Regions from separate parts of the Kitasatospora sp. NPDC051984 genome, predicted to be linked through region 2. Evidence: riboswitches for the same ligand, from Rfam matches in the RefSeq annotation. Region 2 holds a riboswitch; each other region holds the start of a gene.
The links. A riboswitch is a leader RNA that binds a small molecule or an ion and turns the genes downstream of it on or off. The one in region 2 is predicted to bind cobalamin.
Positions count from the first base shown of each region.

Region 1: another riboswitch for cobalamin. It lies ahead of ACIHEI_RS02885 (ribonucleoside-diphosphate reductase subunit alpha); the one in region 2 lies ahead of ACIHEI_RS13515 (acyl-CoA thioesterase).
Region 3: another riboswitch for cobalamin. It lies ahead of ACIHEI_RS18325 (HoxN/HupN/NixA family nickel/cobalt transporter); the one in region 2 lies ahead of ACIHEI_RS13515 (acyl-CoA thioesterase).

Region 1 covers NZ_JBIUCB010000001.1:629,540-632,805, reverse strand. The annotation lists gene ACIHEI_RS02895 (helix-turn-helix domain-containing protein) at 1-539, opposite strand, end outside; gene ACIHEI_RS02890 (GNAT family N-acetyltransferase) at 809-1,303, shown strand; cobalamin riboswitch at 1,424-1,556, shown strand; gene ACIHEI_RS02885 (ribonucleoside-diphosphate reductase subunit alpha) at 1,729-3,266, shown strand, end outside.
Region 2 covers NZ_JBIUCB010000005.1:446,769-450,034, reverse strand. The annotation lists gene ACIHEI_RS13520 (putative Ig domain-containing protein) at 1-582, opposite strand, end outside; gene ACIHEI_RS13515 (acyl-CoA thioesterase) at 821-1,258, opposite strand; cobalamin riboswitch at 1,325-1,469, opposite strand; gene ACIHEI_RS13510 (sulfurtransferase TusA family protein) at 2,376-2,657, opposite strand; gene ACIHEI_RS13505 (MFS transporter) at 2,654-3,266, opposite strand, start outside.
Region 3 covers NZ_JBIUCB010000008.1:153,056-156,321, forward strand. The annotation lists gene ACIHEI_RS18315 (Fpg/Nei family DNA glycosylase) at 18-824, shown strand; gene ACIHEI_RS18320 (DUF6445 family protein) at 920-1,612, shown strand; cobalamin riboswitch at 1,693-1,889, shown strand; gene ACIHEI_RS18325 (HoxN/HupN/NixA family nickel/cobalt transporter) at 1,920-3,032, shown strand; gene ACIHEI_RS18330 (EamA family transporter) at 3,055-3,266, opposite strand, start outside.

The DNA.
Region 1 (3,266 bases), on a different contig from region 2:
CGGGCCACCTCGGCGCCCTGCACCTTGCGCACCAGGTGCAGGCAGGCGTCGATGCCGGCGGCGGTGCCGGCCGAGGTGATCACCGGGTCGTCGTCCACGTACAGCACGTCGGGTTCGACGGTGGTCAGCGGGAAGCGCTCGGCCAGCACGTCGGCGTACCGCCAGTGGGTGGTGCTGCGGCGGCCGTCGAGCAGGCCGGCGGCGCCGAGCAGGAAGCTGCCGGAGCAGATCGACAGCGTATGGGCGCCGCGTGCGTGGGCGGCCCGCAGGGCATCGCAGAGCGCCTCGGGGTAGTGGTCGCGGATGCCGGTGGCGGTGGCGATCACCAGGTCCGCCTCGGCGAGCCGCTCCGGGCCGTACGGCACGTGGACGTCGAAGCCGGCGTGGGTGCGCATCGGGCCGGGCCGGTCGCCGACCAGGCCGAACTCGTACACCGGCAGGCCGGTGTCGCTGCGGTCCAGGCCGAACACCTCGCAGGCCACGCCCAGTTCGAAGGGGTGGATCTCCTCCAGCACGATCACCGCGACGTTCCTCAGCATCCGTCCAGCATGGCAGTGGCAGGATTTCGTGGCAATGCTGCGTTCCTGCCACTCGTGACGGGGTGCGGCGGCACGGAGAGTGGAGCCATGACCTCCGCGCTCGCCCTGCTGGGCCTCATCGGCAGCTTCGGACTCCTCGGCGTTCTGGTCGGCCGGGACCTGAACCGCAACGGCCGCCCGGGCCGGCCCGAACGGCACCGCCCGACCGGCTACCCCTTCGACCCGGACCTGGCCGACCCGCGCCGGGCGCGGTCCGGCACACTGTCCGGATGCACTCCCCGATCGTCCGCCGCGCCCTCGACCACGACCTCGCCGGAGCCGGGGAGGTCAGCATCGAAGCCTTCGTCGGCGATGGCTACACCGACCCCGCGTCCGGCTACGTCGAACTGCTGAGGGACACCGCACGCCGCAACCGGGAGGCCGAGCTGCTGGTCGCCGTCGACGGCGACGGGGCGGTCCTCGGCTGCGTGACGTTCGCCGCAGGCGGCACCCCCTGGGCGGACGTCGCGCTCCCGGACGAGGGCGAGATCCGGATGCTGGCGGTCGGCGCGGCCGCCCGCGGGCGCGGCGTCGGACGGGCGCTGGTCCGCGCGGCGATGGACCGCAGCCGGGAACTCGGACTGGCCGGGATGGCGTTCTCCACCCGGCCGGAGATGACCGCGGCGCACCGGATCTACGATGCTCTGGGCTTCCTCCGCACCCCCGAACGGGATTGGGAGGCGGCCCCGGGCGTGGACCTGATGGTCTACACGATGCGGTTCTGAGGCGGTTCTGCGACGGTTCTGCGGCCGTTCCGAGGCGGCTCCGGCGCGGTTTCCGTTGTCTACGCGCGGCACCTCCAACGCGACACGCGCTACTACATCTGGTGCCGCCAGCTCCAGCCGCCACAACATGTATGCTCGACCTCGCTGTCGAAGCAGGGGAACCCGGTGCGAATCCGGGACTGCCCCGCAACGGTGAGCGGGCTGTAGCAACGCCCGCGCAGTCCGAGGACCTGACCGACGGTGTGCGACACGGCATCCCCGCAGACGCCATGCAGCACTGTTTTGCCGTCCGGCCTCGCGGGCGGGCCGGGGGTGGGTCTTTCGCGCGCCGATCGAGCGTTTTCGGCGTGCCGTCCTCCCCTGCCGCACGCGCGCCACCGGACACCTTGAGCCACGTCCGCCGCCGCCACAGGAGAGAGTGCGCCTTGACCGTCGCCGCCTCAGTCACCCTGCCGTCCCAGGCTTCCGCCGACGCCTTCACCGACCCCGGTGCGGCGCTGCTTCGGCTGCTCACCGACCGCAGCACCGACCTCCCCCAGGTGGACCCCGGCCACGTCGCCGCCGCCGCGCTGCGCGGCCGCCACGCCGGCTCGGACTTCGCCGAGCTGCGCGGGCTGGCCGTGGAGGCCGCCGCGTCGATGATCGCCGAGGACCCGCAGTACTCGAAGCTGGCCGCCCGCCTGCTGGCGATGGAGATCGCCGACGAGGCCGCCACCCAGGGCGTCACCTCGTTCTCCGCCTCGATCGCCGTCGGCCACGCCGAGGGCCTGATCGGCGACGCGACCGCCGAGTTCGTCGCCGCCCACACCGCGCTGTTCGACTCGCTGATCGACGCCGCCGGCGACGACCGCTTCGAGTACTTCGGCCTGCGCACCGTGCAGTCCCGCTACCTGCTGCGCCACCCGATCACCCGCAAGGTGGTCGAGACCCCGCAGCACTTCCTGCTGCGCGTGGCTGCGGGCCTGGCAGACCTGGGGGCGGAGCGAAGCGACTCGAACAAGGGTGGTGGCGGGCGACGGGCGGGCAACTCCGAGCAGTCGGTGCTGGAGGTGGCCGAGCTCTACAAGCTGATGAGCCGCCTGGAGTACCTGACCAGCTCCCCGACGCTGTTCAACTCCGGCACCCGGCACCCGCAGATGTCCTCCTGCTACCTGCTGGACTCGCCGCTGGACAACCTGGACTCGATCTACAACCGCTACGCGCAGATCGCCCGGCTGTCCAAGCACGCCGGCGGCATCGGCCTGTCCTACTCCCGGATCCGCTCCCGCGGCTCGCTGATCCGCGGCACCAACGGCAAGTCGAACGGCATCGTCCCGTTCCTGCGCACCCTGGACTCCTCCGTGGCGGCGGTCAACCAGGGCGGACGGCGCAAGGGCGCGGCCTGCGTGTACCTGGAGACCTGGCACGCCGACATCGAGGAGTTCCTGGAGCTCCGCGACAACACCGGCGAAGAGGCCCGCCGCACCCACAACCTGAACCTGGCGCACTGGATCCCGGACGAGTTCATGCGCCGCGTGAACGCCAACGAGGACTGGTCGCTGTTCTCCCCGGCGGACGTCCCCGAGCTGGTCGACCTGTGGGGCGCCGACTTCGACGAGGCCTACCGCAAGGCCGAGCTGGCCGGCAAGGCCGTCCGCACCATCCCGGCGCAGACCCTGTACGCCCGGATGATGCGCACCCTGGCGCAGACCGGCAACGGCTGGATGACCTTCAAGGACGCCTCCAACCGCGCCGCCAACCAGACCGCGCTGCCGGGCCGCACGGTGCACTCCTCGAACCTGTGCACCGAGATCCTGGAGGTCACCGACGACTCCGAGACCGCGGTCTGCAACCTGGGCTCGGTCAACCTGGGCGCGCACGTCGCCCCGGGCGCCTCGGCGGACGACCTGATCAACGCGATGGACTGGGACCGCCTGGACGCCACCGTGCGCACCGCGGTCACCTTCCTCGACCGCGTGATCGA
Region 2 (3,266 bases):
CGGGTCGTTGTTGTTGACGCCGTTGCTGGTCAGCAGGTCGTTGATGATGGCCGGGGAGTCCCAGCCGTCGTTGTTGCGGTCGCTCTGGGTGTGGTCCGAGATCAGGAACAGGCCGCCGCCGTTCTGCACGAACGTCATCACGGCGGTCTTCTCGGCCGCGCTGAGGCGGATGTTGGGCTCGGGGATCACGAACTCGTCGAAGTTGGCGAGGTCGAGCGCGCCGCCGGTGCCGTAGGTGATGGTGTTGCCGGCGGGCAGCGTCTTCAGGCTGTAGTTGCCGGTCTTCTGCAGCGCCACGCCCCAGGCCGAGATGGCGCCGGTCCAGCTGGTCTCGCTGGTCGGGTTGGCGTTCTGCGCCAGCGGGTCGGGCTGGCTGGTGGAGATGATCCAGTCCGCGTTGCCCGCGGTCTCCGCCTTGGTGTTGTCGAACAGCACCCGCTTCGGGGTGCCGGTGGCGGCCGCGGCGGCGTTCTTGGGGGTGGCCGCGGTGGCGTGCTGCGGGACGGCGCTCGCGCCGGCGGCGACCACCAGTGCGGCGGCGGCGAGGGCCAGCGGGCGGGCGGCCTTCCACGTTCTGATCATCTGTCAATCTCCTAGGACCACAGGAACCATGGGGTGTGGTGCGGTGCGCTACGCGCGTAGGCGGGCACACGCTGCCATGGTGGGGTAATCGGAGCTTGAACGGAACATGTCGATCACACGCCGTCCGCAATGGTGCGGTTTGTCCCTACGTGAGGGTGATCACCTTGCGGCGGCGACAGTCATGAGCCCGGAACGCCAGGTGGGACGGCATTCCGGGCTCACGGACGGTGGCGCCGCGTCAGGCAGCCGCGGGTTCCAGCAGGGCCGGGACGGGACGCGGGTGGCTGTCGGCGTCGATGGCGACGAACGTGAGCCGACCGGTGGCGACCCGGGTGACCGGCCCCGTGGCGTTCCAGCGCTCGGCCGTGACGGTGACATGGACGGTCATCGAGGTACGCCCCGCCCGCTCCAGCTCGGCGTGCGCGGTGAGCAGGTCGCCGGCCCGGACCGGGGCCAGGAACGTCATGCTGTCCACGGCGGCGGTGACCGCCGGGCCTTCGGCGTGCCGGGCGGCGGCCGCGCCGGCGGCGTCGTCGATGAGCTTCATCACCACGCCGCCGTGGATGGTGCCGTAGAGGTTGGTGTCGTGCTCACTCATGATGTGCGCGAGCGTCACCTCGGACGCCTGTGCGGGCTTTGCGGCGGACACCACAGGTGCGACGGTCTGATCTGCCACGTCAACTCTCCTTCGCGAGTCACGGCTGGACGATCCGCGGCGCCGGTGGGCACCGCGGGCGGCGGCAGGTCTTCGGACTCGCGGGCATCTCCCCAGGAGGGCCTGTCTACTGGCCGTCGCTTCCCGGACCGGTCGGGCCCAGTGCATGTGACGGCGGTCGTTCCCGCTCACCGCTGCGAGGCAGTCCTGGACTCGCACCAGGTTCCCTCTTGCGACGCTCCAGCCCTGGCTCGGACGGGGGCGAACCGCTGCCCGACCAGCCTATATCCCCATCCGAGGTGCTCAGTCCGCCCTCCGGCCGGGAGGCCGGGGAGCTGTCGGCCCGCGGGGCGTCGGGGCGGGTGGGGGCGGGTCGATGATCCGACGCGAGGTTTCGGCGGCGGCCGGCGGGACGGGGGCGACCGGTGAGAAGGTCACGCCCCCGAGGGGGTCGGTTCGCCGGGCAGCCACGAGGCGTCGGGCGGGTGAGGGTCGGACCGGCGGCCGGCGCAGCGCGAAGGCCTCGACGGCGACGGGACCGGGTCCGCCGGGCGATGTCACGGGCGTCGGGGCGGGCATCGGCGCGGGCGTCGGCGCAGGCGTCGGGGCGGGTGAGGGCGCAGGCGTCGGGGCGGGTGAGGGCGGGTCGATGGATAGGCGCGAAGGCCTCGACGGCGACGGGAACGAAGTAGCCGTGACGGGCGGGGAGGTCACGCGAGGCGCCCTGCCCTGCGCCCGCTCGGAGGGGTGTACGTCCGCCGGGCGGTGTCACGGGACGTCGGCACGGGTCGGGGGGGCGGATCGGCTGCCGGGCGCAGCGCGAACGGCTCGGCAGCGACGCGACCGCAGGGCGCTCCGCGTGGAGTGACGTCAGTCCACGCGGCACGGGTCGGGGGGCGGATCGGCTGCCAGGCGCAGCGCGAACGGCTCGGCAGCGACGCGACCGCAGGGCGCTCCGCGTGGAGTGGCGGCAGTCCACCAGGCGCAGCACAAACGAACCCGGCAGCAACACGACCGCGAGGCGCTCCACCCCAAAGGCATCAGTCCGCCGGGGGCGCCACGGGGCGTCGGCGCGGGTCGGGCGCGGCGCGCAGGGCTCGGCAGCGGCGGGACCACCCGGCGTCCGCCCGGAGGGGCGTCAGTCCGCTTGGCGGTGCCATGGGGCGTCGGGGCGGGTGGGGGTGGGGGTGGCGGTCAGGCGGAGGGCGTAGGTCTCGGCGGAGATGGGGCCGAGGTAGTGGTGGCCGGTGAGGTGGCACCAGGCGGGGAGGTCGAGGGGGGCGGCGGGGTCGGTGGCGTGGACGTGGACGATGGTGCCGGCGGGGGCGTCGGTGATGGCGGCGCGCAGGCGCAGCAGGAGGGTGACGCAGAGCAATCCGCGTCCGTCGACGGTGAGTTGGGGCGTCTGGTGGTCGGTCATCGCTTGGCCCGGGTGGCGGCGGTGGCGAGGGCGGGGAGGATCAGCAGGGCGAGCAGGCCGCCGCCGAAGGCGAGGACGGGGTAGCCGGCCAGGTCGACGACGGTGCCGGAGGCGAGGCCGCCGGTGGCGCCGGAGATGGCGATGGCGACGTCGATGCTGCCCTGGGTCTTGGCGCGGGTGGCGAGCGGGACGGCGTCGGTGAGGATCGCGGTGCCGGAGACCAGGCCGAAGTTCCAGCCGAGGCCGAGCAGAACGAGCGCGAGGGCGAGCAGTGGGGCGGAGTCCGCGGGGGCGACGGCGGCGAGCGTGCCGGCCGCGAGCAGGGTGAGTCCGGCGGCGGCGCCGATGGCGAGCGGGCCGTACCGGTCGACGAGCCGTCCGGTGAGCGGGGAGGGCAGGTACATCGCGGCGACGTGCAGGGAGATGACGAATCCGGCGGCGGCGGTGCTCTGTCCGGCGTCGTGCATGTGGACGGGCGTCATGGTCATCACGCCGACCATGACGAGCTGGGTGACCACCATGACCTGCGCTCCGAGCAGGACGCGGTTGCGAACGCGGGCGGTTGACGTGGCGTCGGTGGCGGCGGAGGTGTCGGCCTCGGCGGTCGGG
Region 3 (3,266 bases), on a different contig from region 2:
ATGTGGAGGTGGCGCGGGTGCCCGAGGGGCATGTGGTGCATCGGTTGGCCGGGTTGAACGGGGAGCTGTTCGGGGGGCGGGTGGTGCGGGTTTCGTCGCCGCAGGGGCGCTTCGTGGAGGGGGCGGGGCTGCTGGACGGGCGGGTGCTGGATGGTGCGGAGGCGCACGGGAAGCATCTGTTCCTGGGGTTCGGCGACGACTGGCTGCATGTGCATCTCGGGTTGTACGGGAAGTACGAGTTCGGGGTGGGGGAGGCTCCGGAGCCGGTCGGGCAGGTGCGGTTGCGGATGGAGAACGGGAGTGGGTACGCGGATCTGCGGGGGCCGACGGCGTGCGAGTTGCTGACGCCGGGGGAGAAGGCGGCGGTGCACCGCAGGCTGGGGCCGGATCCGTTGCGGCCGGGGGAGGTGGGGGATGCGGCGTGGCAGCGGATCTCGCGGAGCGGGACGACGGTGGCCGCGTTGCTGATGGATCAGAAGGTGCTGGCGGGTGTCGGCAACGTGTACCGCGCGGAGGTGCTGTTCCGGTTGGGGATCAGTCCGCACCGGGCGGGGCGGGATCTGAGCCGGGCCGAGTGGGACGCGATCTGGGCGGATCTGGTGGCGCTGATGCACGACGGTGTCGCGGCGGGGCGGATCGACACCGTGCGGCCGGAGCACACGCCGGAGGCGATGGGGCGTCCGCCGCGGGTGGACGACCACGGTGGTGAGGTGTACGTGTACCGGCGGCAGGACCAGCCGTGTCTGGTGTGTGAAACCCCGGTGCGGACCCAGGAGTTGGCGGCCCGGAACCTGTTCTGGTGCCCGCGCTGCCAGCAGGCCTGACGGGCCGTCATCACGGAGGGTAGTGGGGAAGCCTTGACGGAAGGTTGACCGGCCCTTGGGCGAGGGGTTCGGGGCGCGCTCCTATTGTCGGGTCCATGCCCGTGCAACCGTTTCAGGGCCCGCGCCCGACTCCCGCCCTTCCGGTCCTGCCGTACCGCAAGCCCACCAAGGGGCGTGACTACTGGGTGCTGGACGATGTCCTGCCGGACCCGGATGCGGTGCGGGCCCGGCATCTGGCGCGTACCGACTGGGACGAGGGGTATCCGCACAGGCCGGAGCCCTGGCCGGGGTTGCGGGCGATGCCCGGGCTGGAGCCGGAGGAGTTGGCGCACGTCGAGAAGCTGGTGCGGGAGACCGTGCAGGTGCCGCGGATCTGGGCGCTGAGCGAGGCCGAGGGCGGCACGTTCAACCACAACTGCGTGCAGGTGGTGGGGGAGGGGGAGTGCGAGCCGCGGCCGCACACCGATTCGCGGTCGCTGTGCCGGTACGCCGCCGTGCTGTACCTCAACCCGAACGTGCCGAAGCGGTGCGGGACGAGCTTCTACCGGCAGAGCCTGCCGGGGGGCCGGCTCGGCGGGAACACCGTGGTCGCCCCGCACAACAATCTGGTGGACGCGCTGGGCACCCGTTTCGTCCCGCCGGACTCGTTCACCGAGGATCTGGCCGTTCCGCACCGCTACAACCGGCTGCTGCTGTACACCGCCAACCTGATGCACACCGCGACCGAGTACTACGGCTCCACCCTGGACGAGAAGCGGATGACCTGCGTGTTCTTCTGGATGGCGTGACGCGCCGTCAGCCCGCCGGGCGGGCGTGATCTTCGACACCTGCGCGGTGTGACGCTCTTGCCGCCGGGTGGTGGCCGGATCTACGGTGGGCGGGCCGTGGTGTTCGGGAAGCCGGTGCACTGTGCTCGTCACAGGAGTCCGGAGCGGCCCTCGCCACTGTGATCGGGGAGTCGTCGGCTCCCACCTCGTGCCACTGGCCGCTCGCGGCCGGGAAGGCCGGGCGCCGACGCCGAACACCCCGTCAGCCAGGAGACCGGCCACGGCATCTCACGAAGTGATCCACGAGGTGCTGGAGCGTGATGCGCGGATGACCGCGTCCGATTCGACCATGCCCGGAAACGTCCCGGGCTCCCCTCTTCCTGCTTTCCGCTGGCGGCGCGAGGACACCTTGCGCACCGCCGGCCTGATGGCGGTGATCCTGGCCCTGCACGTGGCGGCGTTCGGGACACTGCTGTTCCTGGTGGTGCCGGAGAAGTACCAGGTGGGTACCCAGGTGTTCGGCGTGGGCCTGGGCATCACGGCCTACACGCTGGGCATGCGGCACGCCTTCGACGCCGACCACATCGCGGTGATCGACAACACCACCCGCAAGCTGATGGCGGACGGCCGCCGGCCGGTCTCGGTGGGCTTCTGGTTCGCGCTCGGGCACTCCTCGATGGTGGTGCTGATGGCCGCGCTGGTGGCCGGCGGGGCGGCGCTGGCGGGCACCCTGATGGACGAGGGTTCGACGACCCATCAGGTGCTGGGCACCATCGGCACCACCGCGTCGGGGGCGTTCCTGTACCTGATCGCGGCGCTCAACCTGGTGGCGCTGCTGGGCATCCTGCGGGTGTTCCGGGCGATGCGGGCCGGTGAGTACGACGAGGCCGAGCTGGAGAAGCACCTGGACTCGCGGGGCTTCCTGGCCCGGATCCTGGGCCGGGCGACCCGTTCGATCACCCGGCCCGGGCAGATGTTCCCGGTGGGCATGGTGCTGGGCCTGGGCTTCGACACCGCGACCGAGGTGACCCTGATGGTGATGGCGGGTTCGGGTGCGGCGTCCGGCCTGCCCTGGTACGCGATCGTCTGCCTGCCGCTGCTGTTCGCGGCCGGGATGAGCCTGTTCGACACGCTGGACGGCACGTTCATGAACTTCGCCTACCAGTGGGCGTTCTCCAACCCGGTCCGCAAGGTGTACTACAACCTGACCATCACGGGGCTGTCGATCGCGGTGGCCTTCGTGATCGGCACCATCGAGCTGGTCGCGGTGCTGCACGACAAGTTCGGCCTGGACGATCCGGTGTCCGACTGGATCGCCGGACTCAGCCTGGACAACGTCGGCTTCGTGATCGTCGGCCTGTTCGTGGTGGTCTGGGCGGCGGCGATCGGCTACTGGCGGATCGCCCGGCGGTCCAAGGCCTTCGCGGGGGCAGGGGCCTGAGAACGCGCGGCCTGACGGGAAGTCAACCTGCGGCAAGGATCAGCGTTCCGGTGACGGCCAGTCCGGCGCCGACCACCTGGACCCGCAGCAGCCGTTCCTTGAGCAGGCCGCGCGCCATCAGCGCCGTCACCACGGGGTGGAGCGAGGCCGGCACCGCCGCCACCGCGACCGAGCCCAGGTGGGTGGCGGCGGCGTACAGGCCGTTCGCGTCCACGTCGGCGACGCCGACGGCGG